DNA from 4 places in the Pantoea nemavictus genome. Region 2 is predicted to be linked to each of the others. Evidence: predicted binding sites of a transcription regulator. Region 2 holds the regulator's gene; each other region holds the start of a gene.
The links. The regulator sigma-54, encoded in region 2, starts transcription at its own class of promoters, with help from an activator protein. The targets are predictions, from matches to a motif close to GTTGGCACANNTTTCGCTNT.

Region 1: the regulator sigma-54 is predicted to act here: its motif matches at 1,745-1,764, upstream of glnA (glutamate--ammonia ligase).
Region 3: the regulator sigma-54 is predicted to act here: its motif matches at 1,610-1,629, upstream of WH298_RS07635 (gamma carbonic anhydrase family protein).
Region 4: the regulator sigma-54 is predicted to act here: its motif matches at 2,058-2,077, upstream of WH298_RS13820 (gamma-glutamyltransferase family protein).

Annotation. Positions count from the first base shown of each region.
Region 1 is NZ_JBBGZW010000001.1:2,047,214-2,050,348, forward strand. Features, by position in the region: gene typA (ribosome-dependent GTPase TypA) at 1-1,472, opposite strand, end outside; gene glnA (glutamate--ammonia ligase) at 1,912-3,135, shown strand, end outside.
Region 2 is NZ_JBBGZW010000001.1:2,658,683-2,661,817, reverse strand. Features, by position in the region: gene lptB (LPS export ABC transporter ATP-binding protein) at 1-428, shown strand, start outside; gene rpoN (RNA polymerase factor sigma-54) at 477-1,916, shown strand; gene hpf (ribosome hibernation promoting factor) at 1,938-2,225, shown strand; gene ptsN (PTS IIA-like nitrogen regulatory protein PtsN) at 2,386-2,868, shown strand; gene rapZ (RNase adapter RapZ) at 2,921-3,135, shown strand, end outside.
Region 3 is NZ_JBBGZW010000001.1:1,690,196-1,693,330, forward strand. Features, by position in the region: rRNA gene WH298_RS07630 (16S ribosomal RNA) at 1-1,413, opposite strand, end outside; gene WH298_RS07635 (gamma carbonic anhydrase family protein) at 1,906-2,460, shown strand; gene aroE (shikimate dehydrogenase) at 2,470-3,135, opposite strand, start outside.
Region 4 is NZ_JBBGZW010000001.1:3,034,448-3,037,582, forward strand. Features, by position in the region: gene WH298_RS13810 (AtzE family amidohydrolase) at 1-137, opposite strand, end outside; gene hpxX (oxalurate catabolism protein HpxX) at 134-319, opposite strand; gene WH298_RS13820 (gamma-glutamyltransferase family protein) at 332-1,918, opposite strand; gene hpxU (MurR/RpiR family transcriptional regulator HpxU) at 2,146-2,985, shown strand.

The DNA.
Region 1 (3,135 bases), 610 kb from region 2:
TTAGAGATCAGTACGCCGTTCTGACGCTGACCCACTTCGCCCGGACGCACGTCGTCGTAGTGGCTGAAGGTGGAGTACAGCAGACCGGTACCTGAAGTCATGGTCATGAATTCGTTACGGAAGCCGATCAGACCGCGGCTTGGGATCATGTAGTCAAGACGTACACGGCCTTTACCATCTGGATCCATGTTTTTCAGGTCGCCTTTACGCTCACCCATCGCTTGCATCACAGAACCCTGGTGGGTTTCTTCGATGTCGAGGGTGACGTTTTCGAATGGCTCCTGCTTACGGCCTTCAAACTCGCGGAAGATTACTTTCGGACGGGATACCGCCAGCTCGAAACCTTCACGACGCATGTTCTCGATCAGAACCGACAAGTGCAGCTCACCACGACCTGAAACGCGGAACGCATCAGAATCTTCGGTTTCTTCAACGCGCAGTGCCACGTTGTGTACCAGTTCTTTGTTCAAACGCTCCAGGATCTGGCGCGAGGTCACGAACTTACCTTCTTTACCGCAGAACGGTGAGGTGTTCACGTTGAAGAACATGGTTACGGTTGGTTCATCGACGCTCAGAGCTGGCAGCGCTTCCACATTCTGCGTGTCGCAGATGGTGTCAGAGATGTTCAGCTCGCCCAGGCCGGTGATAGCGATGATGTCGCCCGCTTCTGCCAGGGTGCTTTCGATACGCTCCAGACCGAGGTGGCCCAGTACTTTACCGACTTTACCGTTACGGGTTTTGCCTTCGCTATCAATGATAGTGACTTGCTGGTTCGGCTTCACGGTACCGCGCTTGATGCGGCCGATGCCGATCACGCCCAGGTAGTTGTTGTAGTCCAGCTGCGAGATCTGCATCTGCAGTGGCGCTTCAACTTCAACCTGAGGTGGGGAAACGTGGTCGACGATCGCCTGGTACAGCGGGGTCATGTCGTCAGCCATATCGGTGTGTTCCAGACCCGCGATACCATTCAACGCCGAAGCGAAGATGATCGGGAAGTCCAGCTGCTCGTCAGTCGCATCCAGGTTAACGAACAGGTCGAATACCTGATCAACAACCCAATCAGGACGCGCGCCCGGACGGTCAACTTTGTTGATAACCACAATCGGCTTCAAACCATGAGCAAATGCTTTCTTGGTTACGAAGCGGGTTTGCGGCATAGGGCCATCCATCGCATCTACAACCAGCAGCACCGAATCCACCATGGACATGACGCGCTCCACTTCACCACCGAAGTCGGCGTGTCCTGGGGTATCAACGATGTTGATACGGTAGTCATTCCATTTGATGGCGGTGTTTTTTGCGAGGATGGTAATCCCACGCTCTTTCTCCAAATCGTTAGAGTCCATTACGCGCTCAGTCGCTTCGGTACGAGCATCAAAAGTACCGGACTGTTGTAGCAGCTTGTCAACCAGGGTGGTCTTACCATGGTCAACGTGCGCGATGATGGCGATGTTACGCAAATTTTCGATCACAGCTTTGCCTCAGGCATTATAGAAATAACGCGGTATTGTACACGGATTAAGCGGAAGACTGAACATGATCACAGATTTCGCCGAAAGTTTCTCGTAGTGCTGGTTTTTAGCACCATTAACGGTGCATTAATCTGCACTGCGATGGCATTTTGCACCATGTTGGTGCCTTCATTCACCACGGGTGCACCATAACAATGCATGCAATCCATCCTGGTGCAGCCTTCGACTCACGAAAGGGCGCATTGTAGCGCCATTTTCGCTATTGTCATAAAGTTGGCACAGAATTCGCTTTATCTATTTTAAGCGAAAACGACAGTTATAAAACGGTTGAAAGAGCTTGCCGAGATCTTTGGTTAGGAGTGGTCAGCAGTTGTGGCGCATTCCCGGCAACGAAGTTCTCTCACCATGACGATAATGACCATTTCCAGGAGAGTTGAGTATGTCCGCTGAACACGTTCTCTCGATGATGAACGAGCATGAAGTTAAGTTTGTTGACCTGCGTTTTACCGATACCAAAGGTAAAGAACAGCACGTTACTATCCCTGCTCACCAGGTTAACGCTGACTTCTTCGAAGAAGGCAAAATGTTCGATGGCTCCTCCATCGGTGGCTGGAAAGGCATTAACGAATCAGACATGGTGCTGATGCCGGATGCAACCACTGCAGTTATGGATCCGTTCTTCGAAGACTCGACCCTGATCATCCGTTGCGACATCCTTGAGCCAGGCACACTGCAGGGCTACGATCGTGACCCGCGCTCCATTGCTAAACGTGCAGAAGAGTTCCTGCGTTCTTCAGGCATCGCGGATACCGTGCTGTTTGGACCTGAGCCAGAGTTCTTCCTGTTCGATGACATCCGTTTCGGTTCTTCTACTTCAGGTTCACACGTGGCTATCGATGATATCGAAGCAGCATGGAACACCGGTAAAGAGTACGAAGGCGGTAACAAAGGTCACCGTCCAGGTCTGAAAGGCGGTTACTTCCCAGTGCCACCGGTTGACTCAGCGCAGGACATCCGTTCAGCCATGTGTCTGACCATGGAGCAGATGGGCTTAGTGGTTGAAGCACACCACCATGAAGTGGCAACTGCTGGTCAGAACGAAGTGGCAACCCGCTTCAACACCATGACCAAAAAAGCGGACGAAATTCAGATCTACAAATACGTGGTGCACAACGTTGCTCATGCGTACGGCAAAACTGCAACCTTCATGCCTAAGCCAATGTTCGGCGATAACGGTTCAGGTATGCACTGTCACATGTCCCTGTCAAAAGGCGGCGTGAACCTGTTCTCTGGCGACAAGTACGGCGGCCTGTCTGAAACTGCTCTGTTCTACATCGGCGGTATCATCAAGCACGCTAAAGCGATCAACGCCCTGGCAAACCCAACCACTAACTCATACAAGCGTCTGGTCCCAGGCTACGAAGCACCTGTTATGCTGGCTTACTCTGCCCGTAACCGTTCTGCTTCTATCCGTATCCCAGTGGTTGCTAGCCCGAAAGCACGTCGTATCGAAGCACGCTTCCCGGATCCAGCGGCTAACCCATACCTGGCATTCACCGCGCTGCTGATGGCCGGTCTTGATGGTGTTATCAACAAGATCCACCCTGGCGATGCGATGGACAAAAACCTGTATGACCTGCCGCCGGAAGAAGAAGCTGAGATT
Region 2 (3,135 bases):
TGGCTGTACTGCAAATTCGTGATGACTTAACGGAAGAGCAGCGCCAGGATCGTGCCAACGAGCTAATGGAAGAGTTTCATATTGCACATTTGCGCGACAGCATGGGCCAGGCGCTGTCAGGCGGTGAGCGTCGTCGTGTGGAAATTGCTCGTGCACTGGCAGCGAATCCGAAATTTATTCTACTGGATGAACCATTTGCTGGCGTTGACCCCATTTCGGTTATCGACATCAAAAAAATCATTGAGCATTTACGCGACAGTGGCCTTGGCGTGTTGATTACCGACCACAATGTGCGTGAAACCCTCGCAGTCTGTGAACGCGCTTATATCGTCAGCCAGGGACATTTGATTGCCCATGGCACGCCTGATGAAATTCTTGTAGATGAGCAGGTTAAGCGTGTTTATTTGGGCGAAGAGTTCAGACTCTGATAAGGTGTTGTAACACCCTACGTTTGCTTAGGAAATTCTAACCGAATTATGAAGCAAGGTTTGCAACTCAGGCTCAGCCAACAGCTGGCGATGACACCACAGTTGCAGCAAGCAATTCGCTTGCTGCAACTCTCTACGCTTGAACTCCAGCAAGAACTCCAACTGGCGCTGGAAAGCAATCCGCTGCTTGAACAAACCGATCTGCATGAAGAAGTCGACGCACGCGAATTTCAGGATCAGGAAAGCGATTCGTTAGACACGCGCGAAGCACTTGAACAGAAGGATATGCCCGAGGAGCTGCCGCTCGACGCGACCTGGGATGAAATTTATACCGCTGGCACCCCTTCCGGCACAGGTACCGATTATCAGGACGACGAACTGCCGGTCTATCAGGGTGAAACGACTCAATCGCTGCAGGATTACCTTATGTGGCAGGTTGAGTTGACGCCTTTCACCGATACCGATCGCGCCATTGCCACCTCCATTGTCGATGCCATTGACGACACCGGCTATCTCACCGTCAGCTTACAAGACATTTATGACAGTATTGGCGATGAAGAGCTGACGCTGGAAGAAGTCGAAGCCGTGCTGAAACGCGTACAACGTTTCGATCCGGTGGGCGTAGGTGCGCGCGATTTACGTGATTGCCTGTTAGTTCAGCTATCGCAATATTCCGCCGCAACACCCATGCTGACAGAAGCTCGTTTGATTGTTAGCGAACATCTCGATTTACTGGCTAATCACGACTTCCGCAGCCTGATGCGCGTCACGCGTCTAAAGGAAGAGGTGCTAAAGGACGCGATGCTGCTGATTCAGTCGCTCGATCCGCGTCCAGGCCAGTCGATCAATACCAGCGAGCCGGAATATGTGATTCCCGATGTGCTGGTGCGCAAAGTCAGCAAACGCTGGACGGTTGAACTCAACTCCGACAGCATGCCGCGCCTGAAGATCAATCAGCAATACGCTGCGATGGGCGGTGCCGGACGTAATGACAGTGACAATCAGTTTATTCGCAGCAACTTACAGGAAGCCAAGTGGCTGATTAAGAGCCTGGAGAGCCGCAACGACACGCTGCTGAAGGTGACACGCTGTATCGTTGAACAGCAGCAGGCGTTTTTTGAGCAAGGTGAGGAGCACATGCGTCCGATGGTACTGGCGGATATCGCTCAGGCCGTTGATATGCATGAATCCACCATTTCCCGCGTCACCACGCAGAAGTATTTACACAGCCCGCGTGGCATCTTTGAATTGAAGTATTTTTTCTCCAGTCACGTCAACACCGAAGGCGGCGGCGAAGCCTCTTCCACGGCGATTCGTGCACTGGTAAAAAAATTGATCTCTGCGGAAAATCCCGCAAAACCCTTGAGCGACAGCAAACTGACCTCCATGTTATCCGATCAGGGCATCATGGTAGCGCGACGTACGGTTGCTAAATATCGCGAGTCTTTATCTATACCGCCATCAAACCAGCGTAAGCAATTGGTTTGACCGAACGAAGAAGGAAGACCTATGCAGCTAAACCTTACCGGACATAATGTTGAAATTACCGAACCTCTGCGTGAATTTGTAAATAGCAAATTTGCCAAACTGGAACACTATTTTGATCGTATCAATCAGGTTTATATTGTTCTAAAAGTAGAGAAGGTAACGCAGATTGCGGATGCAACACTGCACGTCAACGGCGGGGAGCTGCACGCCACATCGGAAGCGGAAGACATGTACGCGGCCATCGACGGGTTAATCGATAAGCTCTCCCGTCAGCTGACCAAACACAAAGACAAACTGAAAAAACACTAACCTTCACGCTTGCAGAGTGCTGACTGATTCGGCACTTAGAGCCAGGATGGGGCGGATTTAACCGCCCCGTTTTGTCATCTGCGCAAGCGCCAACGGGCGTAGGGCAATGAAACCCATTGTCTGCTCCTCGCGGCTATGTGAACTCGCAAGTGAAACGATGATGAACAACGATCTAACACTGGAATTGAGCTCGGTCCTTTCCCTGGACTGTACCCGTAGCGGCGTACACTGCCAGAGTAAAAAACGCGCGCTGGAAATTATCAGCGAGCTGGCAGCGAAGCAGCTCAATCTGCCGCACCAGACGCTTTTCGAAGCAATCCTCACCCGCGAACGTATGGGCAGTACCGGCATTGGCAACGGCATCGCCATTCCACACGGCAAGCTGGAGGAGGACACGTTACGCGCTGTAGGCGTATTTATCAGCCTTGATCAGCCTATCGCTTTTGATGCGGTTGATAACCAGCCGGTTGATCTCCTGTTTGCTCTGCTGGTGCCTGCGGACCAGTGCAAAACCCACTTGCATACGCTTTCGCTTGTCGCCAAGCGTCTGGCGGATAAAACCGTCTGCCGTCGTTTACGCGCGGCACAAAGCGACGAAGAGCTCTACGCCATTATCACAGAAGCTCAGGAAGCACACTCTTAAGCGACAAATACTTTTACCGGCGTCTTCGCCGGTTTAAAACGGGAGAAATGTGATGGTGCTGATGATCGTTAGCGGTCGTTCAGGCTCAGGAAAGTCAGTTGCGCTGCGTGCCCTTGAGGACATGGGTTTTTACTGTGTTGATAACCTGCCGGTCGTGCTGTTGCCAGAGTTGGCGAATACCTTAACTGAACGCAACATCTCTGCGGCGGTTAGCATTGACGTGCGTAACATGCCTGAATCGCCGGAAGTGTTCGAAGCCGCGCTCAA
Region 3 (3,135 bases), 970 kb from region 2:
TGGTGTGACGGGCGGTGTGTACAAGGCCCGGGAACGTATTCACCGTAGCATTCTGATCTACGATTACTAGCGATTCCGACTTCACGGAGTCGAGTTGCAGACTCCGATCCGGACTACGACGCACTTTATGAGGTCCGCTTGCTCTCGCGAGGTCGCTTCTCTTTGTATGCGCCATTGTAGCACGTGTGTAGCCCTACTCGTAAGTGCCATGATGACTTGACTTCATCCCCGCCTTCTTCAAGTTTATCACTGGCAGTCTTCTTTGAGTTCCCGGCCGAACCGCTGGCAACAAAGGATAAGGGTTGCGCTCGTTGCGGGACTTAACCCAACATTTCACAACACGAGCTGACGACAGCCATGCAGCACCTGTCTCAGCGTTCCCGAAGGCACCAAAGCATCTCTGCTAAGTTCGCTGGATGTCAAGAGTAGGTAAGGTTCTTCGCGTTGCATCGAATTAAACCACATGCTCCACCGCTTGTGCGGGCCCCCGTCAATTCATTTGAGTTTTAACCTTGCGGCCGTACTCCCCAGGCGGTCGACTTAACGCGTTAGCTCCGGAAGCCACTCCTCAAGGGAACAACCTCCAAGTCGACATCGTTTACGGCGTGGACTACCAGGGTATCTAATCCTGTTTGCTCCCCACGCTTTCGCACCTGAGCGTCAGTCTTCGTCCAGGGGGCCGCCTTCGCCACCGGTATTCCTCCAGATCTCTACGCATTTCACCGCTACACCTGGAATTCTACCCCCCTCTACGAGACTCTAGCCTGCCAGTTTCGAATGCAGTTCCCAGGTTAAGCCCGGGGATTTCACATCCGACTTGACAGACCGCCTGCGTGCGCTTTACGCCCAGTAATTCCGATTAACGCTTGCACCCTCCGTAGTACCGCGGCTGCTGGCACGGCGTTAACCGGTGCTTCTTCTGCGGGTAACGTCAATCGGTGAGGTTATTAACCTCACCGCCTTCCTCCCCGCTGAAAGTACTTTACAACCCGAAGGCCTTCTTCATACACGCGGCATGGCTGCATCAGGCTTGCGCCCATTGTGCAATATTCCCCACTGCTGCCTCCCGTAGGAGTCTGGACCGTGTCTCAGTTCCAGTGTGGCTGGTCATCCTCTCAGACCAGCTAGGGATCGTCGCCTAGGTGAGCCATTACCCCACCTACTAGCTAATCCCATCTGGGCACATCCGATGGTGTGAGGCCCGAAGGTCCCCCACTTTGGTCTTGCGACGTTATGCGGTATTAGCTACCGTTTCCAGTAGTTATCCCCCTCCATCGGGCAGTTTCCCAGACATTACTCACCCGTCCGCCACTCGTCACCCAAGGAGCAAGCTCCTCTGTGCTACCGTCCGACTTGCATGTGTTAGGCCTGCCGCCAGCGTTCAATCTGAGCCATGATCAAACTCTTCAATTTAAGTTTGATTTGCTTAAACAAGTTAAGCGATGCTCATCTGTAAAACGTCATAATGAATTTCATTATGTGTTCACTCGTGAGACTTGATATTTTTTTGCGTCCGGAGACGCTGATATCAATCCTGCGAGTGCCCACACAGATTGTCTGATAAATTGTTAAAGAGCGTTGCGAACAGCGGGTTAACCGCCTGTCGCGAGGTGGCGTATATTACGCTTTCCTCCTTCAGAGTCAAACACTTTTTTTCAGCGCTTTCATCCGGCGGGATGAATTTCTTCACTCCCTGCTGAGCCGCCTGCGTTGCCGCTTTGCCGTCTCAGTGGTGGCGCATTATAGGGATCCGAATTTTTTGCACAACCCCTTTTTTCGATCTTTTTAATCGACTGGCGAGTTTTCATTCTTTTCGCTGCGATCGCGAGCGATCTGTTCAAAAATCATCTTGTTTATCCGGCTTTTAAACCGCAGGCTTGGGTAAAAATGTAAAAGGAGAAGATCATGTCTATAGCCCTACGACCTTATAAGAACCATTTTCCGCAAACCGGCGATCGCGTCATGATCGATAGCAGCAGCGTGGTGGTCGGTGAAGTACAACTTGCTGATGACGTCAGCATTTGGCCGCTGGTAGCGATTCGCGGTGACGTGAATAAAGTGATGATTGGTAAAAGAAGTAATATCCAGGACGGCAGCGTACTGCACGTCACGCATAAATCCACCAGCAATCCGGAAGGTTTCCCACTCATCATTGGCGAAGACGTGACGGTGGGTCATAAAGCCATGCTACACGGCTGTACCATTGGCGATCGTGTGCTGGTTGGTATGGGATCGATTCTGCTGGACGGCGTAATTATTGAAGATGACGTGATGATTGGCGCTGGCAGTTTGGTGCCGCCGGGCAAACGTCTGGAGAGTGGCTATCTCTATTTAGGCAGCCCGGTTAAACAAGTACGACCGCTAAGTGAAGCTGAAATCGCCGGGCTGCTCTATTCATCCAACAATTATGTTGGTTGGAAGAATGAATATCTCGATCAAGAAAGCAAAGCTCCTTCCTGATCGTCAAACTCACTCCTGCTGCATTGCCTGCTTTAGTTTAGTAATCACTGGCGTGATCTCTGGCATCACGCCATGCCACAGTTGGAAAGCATGAGCGGCTTGCCCCACCAGCATGCCAACACCATCTGCCAGCTGCTGCGCACCCTGCTGCTGGCACCACAGCAGAAATGGCGTTAAACCTTGTTGATAAAACATGTCATAGCAACGCGTTTGCTGGTTAATAAGAGAGGCGGTTAGTGCAGGCACCTTGCCATCGACACCACTCGAAGTGGCATTAATGATCAGATCAAACTCCTGATCCTCTAATTGCCCGAAGCCACTAGCTTGAATATCTCCGCTCTGGTGGAAAATTTCTGCCAGCATTGCTGCTCGTTCAACGGTGCGATTGACCACAACCAGTGAACATCCAAAAGAAAGAAGCGGCAGGATCACACCTCGCGCTGCTCCGCCGGCACCCACCAGCAGCACACGATCGCCGGGATGGATCAGCTGCAGTCGCTCCAGATCGCTGAGTAAACCAATGCCATCCGTGTTATCGCCGAAGATCTTACCCTGCGCATCTTTCTTTAAGGTATTAACAGCGCCGGAGAGTGCCGCTCGCTCGCTGAGCTCATCAGCAAACTCCCACGCTTGCTGCTTAAAAGGCAACGTTACGTTGGCGCCTTTACCACCCTT
Region 4 (3,135 bases), 380 kb from region 2:
ACTTCGGTCCAGGCATTGAGCGCCGGATTATGTTGCTCAATCGCCGCTAGCGTTGTTTGCGCGATCTCGCGGGCGCTGATTTCGCCCTTGCGCAGCGCCTGCTGTAGGGCGTTAATCGAGAGTGACGACAGTTTCATGGATGGTACACTCCTGCCACTTCCAGCCGATCGTCGAGCGGCAGCGCCATCAGCGGCTCGGCCATCGCGGCGATGCGGTTGAACTGTGTCAGCAGCTCGGCACGGCGCGCGTCGTCCAGCTCCAGTGCCAGTATCTGCTCCATTTGGGCGATATAGGTGGCCCAATCCGGTTGTTTGCTCATAAAAAATCTCCGTTAGAAACCGGCGGCGCTGCCGTTGCTGCGCGGATCAAACGCGCCTTCCAGCATGCCGTTGTTGTGTCGCACGATCGCACCCGCATGGCCGACCACTTCACTGAAATCAGGCAGCAGTTCCACCTCATGGCCGAGCGCGCGCAGCTGCTGCAGCGTTTCCGGCGCGATGCGAGCTTCCAGCTTGAGTGAATCCGATGATTGTCCCCACGTGCGCCCCAGCAGCCAGCGCGGCGCACTCACCGCCTGTTGCAGAGGATGCCCCTGAATCACATGGCGGGTGAAAATCGCCGCCTGGGTTTGTGGCTGGCCGTCGCCGCCCATCGATCCATACACCATGGTGCGGCCATCTTTAAGACGCGCGGCGGCAGGATTTAGCGTGTGGAACGGCTGTTTGCCCGGCTGCAGCGCCAGCAGATGATCGGGCTGCAGGCTGAACGCAGCGCCACGGTTTTGCCAGGTGATGCCGGTGCCGGGCAGCACCACACCGCTGCCAAATTCGTGGTAGATGCTCTGGATAAAGGAAACCGCCAGCCCGCTGCTGTCCATCACGCCCATCCACACCGTGTCGCCGGGTCCGCGCCCGGTGCCCCACGGCGCAGCTTGCTGCTCATCCACCTGCGCCGCCAGCGTGCTGAGATGCGCATCATCCAGCAGGCTTTGTATATCAACGTCGATATGGCGCGGATCGGTAATGTGCTGGTCGCGCAGCGCAAAGGCTTTTTTGGTGGCTTCGACGATGCGGTGCACGGTTTGCGCCTCATCGGCGCCCGCCATATCCAGCCGATCGGTGATGCCGAGGATTGCCAGCGACACCAAACCCTGGGTCGGCGGCGTCATATTCCAGATATCGCCTTCGCTGTGCGCCAGATGCAGCGGCGTGCAGCGGCGGGCGTGGTGCGTCTGCAAATCTTCCAGCGTGATCGGCATACCGAGCGCGGTCATTTCGCGCGCCAGATGATGTGCCAGTTCACCGCGATAAAAACTCTCCAGCCCGTGATCGCACAGCATGCTCAGCGTATTGGCCAGCGCCGGTTGGGTGAAGCGGCTGCCTGCGGCGGGCACGCTGCCGTCCGGTAAGTAAGTGGCGGCAAAACCGGGCTGATGCTGCAGTTCATGCTGCTTGGCGGCGGTGGCAGCGGCTTGCGAAGCGGTGACTGGAATCCCGTCGGCAGCATAGCGAATCGCATCGCGCAGCAGGCGCGTTAATGGCATCGGCGCAGCACCCAGTTCCTGCGCCAGCGTTAATGCCTCCTGCCAGCCGCTGACGGTGCCGGCGACGGTTAATGCGGCTTTCGGGCCGCGATGCGGAATATGGGTTTCACCGTGATAGAAATCGAGGTGCGCCAGCGTTCCCGCTGCGCCGCTGGCGTCAATGGCGATCGGATCGCCATTCGGCGGCACGATCAGCCAGAAGCCGTCGCCGCCTAAGCCATTCATGTGGGGATAAACCACGGCGATGGTGGCAGCCGCGGCGACCATCGCCTCAATTGCGCTGCCGCCTTCACGCAGCACCGCTAATGCGCTTTCGCTGGCGAGATGATGCGGCGTAACGGCCATGCCTAACGGCGCCATGTTGCTCTGTATCATAGTGATTTCTTCTCTTGTTCTTTTGTGAGCACGCTGTTTAATCCCCGCACATTCCGTAGCGGCGCGATTTATCGCGCAATAAATTGCGCCGCTACGGAATGTGCGGGTTTATGCGCACCTGGCAGATACTGCACAAAACTAAGCAAGAGCTGTTCCAGTTTTGGTCGGACATCAATCTGGATCGATTTATGCTAGCTTGTGGTGAAACGAAAGTTACAGGACCGATGATGAAACAACTTGATGAACGCCTTCGTAGTCACTACCCGCAATTGTCGCCGCAGGAGCAGCGCATTGCCGACTTCGTGTTTGACCATTTTGATGATCTGATCAGCTATAACAGCGCCGAACTGGCGCGACTGAGCGGGGTGTCAAAGGCCACGGTGAGCCGTTTGTTCAAGCGTCTCGGTTACGAGAAATACAAGGACATGCGCGATGAGCTGCGCATCCTGCGCCAGAGCGGTATGCCGCTCACCGACAACCGCGATGCGGTGCAGGGCAACACCTTGCTGTCGCGCCACTATAAACAAGAGATGGCCAACCTGACGCAGTGGGTCAACAGCATCGATCCGCAGCAGTTCGGTGAGGTGATTGCGGCGCTGGGCGTGGCTAAACGGGTGTTTATCATCGGCATGCGTAACGCCTATCCGGTGGCGCTGCACCTGCGTCAGCAGCTGATGCAGGCGCGTCCGCAGGTGCACGTCCTGCCGCAGCCGGGCCAGACGCTGGGCGAGGAGCTGGTGGATATAACGCCGGAGGATATCGTAGTGGTGATGGCGTTTCGTCGCCGTCCACGCATCATTCGTCCGCTGATGCAGCAGCTGCAGCAGAGCCACATTCCGGTGCTGGCGCTGTGTGAGCCGCAGGCGCAGGGCATCATTACGCTGGCGAGCTGGCAGCTGTGCGCACCGCTCGACAGCGTTTCCGCCTTTGACAGTTACGCCTCCGCCATGAGCCTGATTAATCTGCTGGCCAACGCCTTGCTGCATGAAATGTTGTCGCAGGGGCGTCAGCGCATCCACCAAATCGCCGATCTTTATCAGCATCTCGACGAGCTGGAACACCGTTAACGGGCGCCACTATGGTGCATTGCACTGTTTTGGATCGTTAACTCCCACGGGCGCTATGCCCGTTTTTTTCGCCTTGTATTCAGTAAAACCTCAATTTTTCCGCTTTCTTTCCCTGACACTGCGGTTGGCACATTAGTTGCAGAATGATTC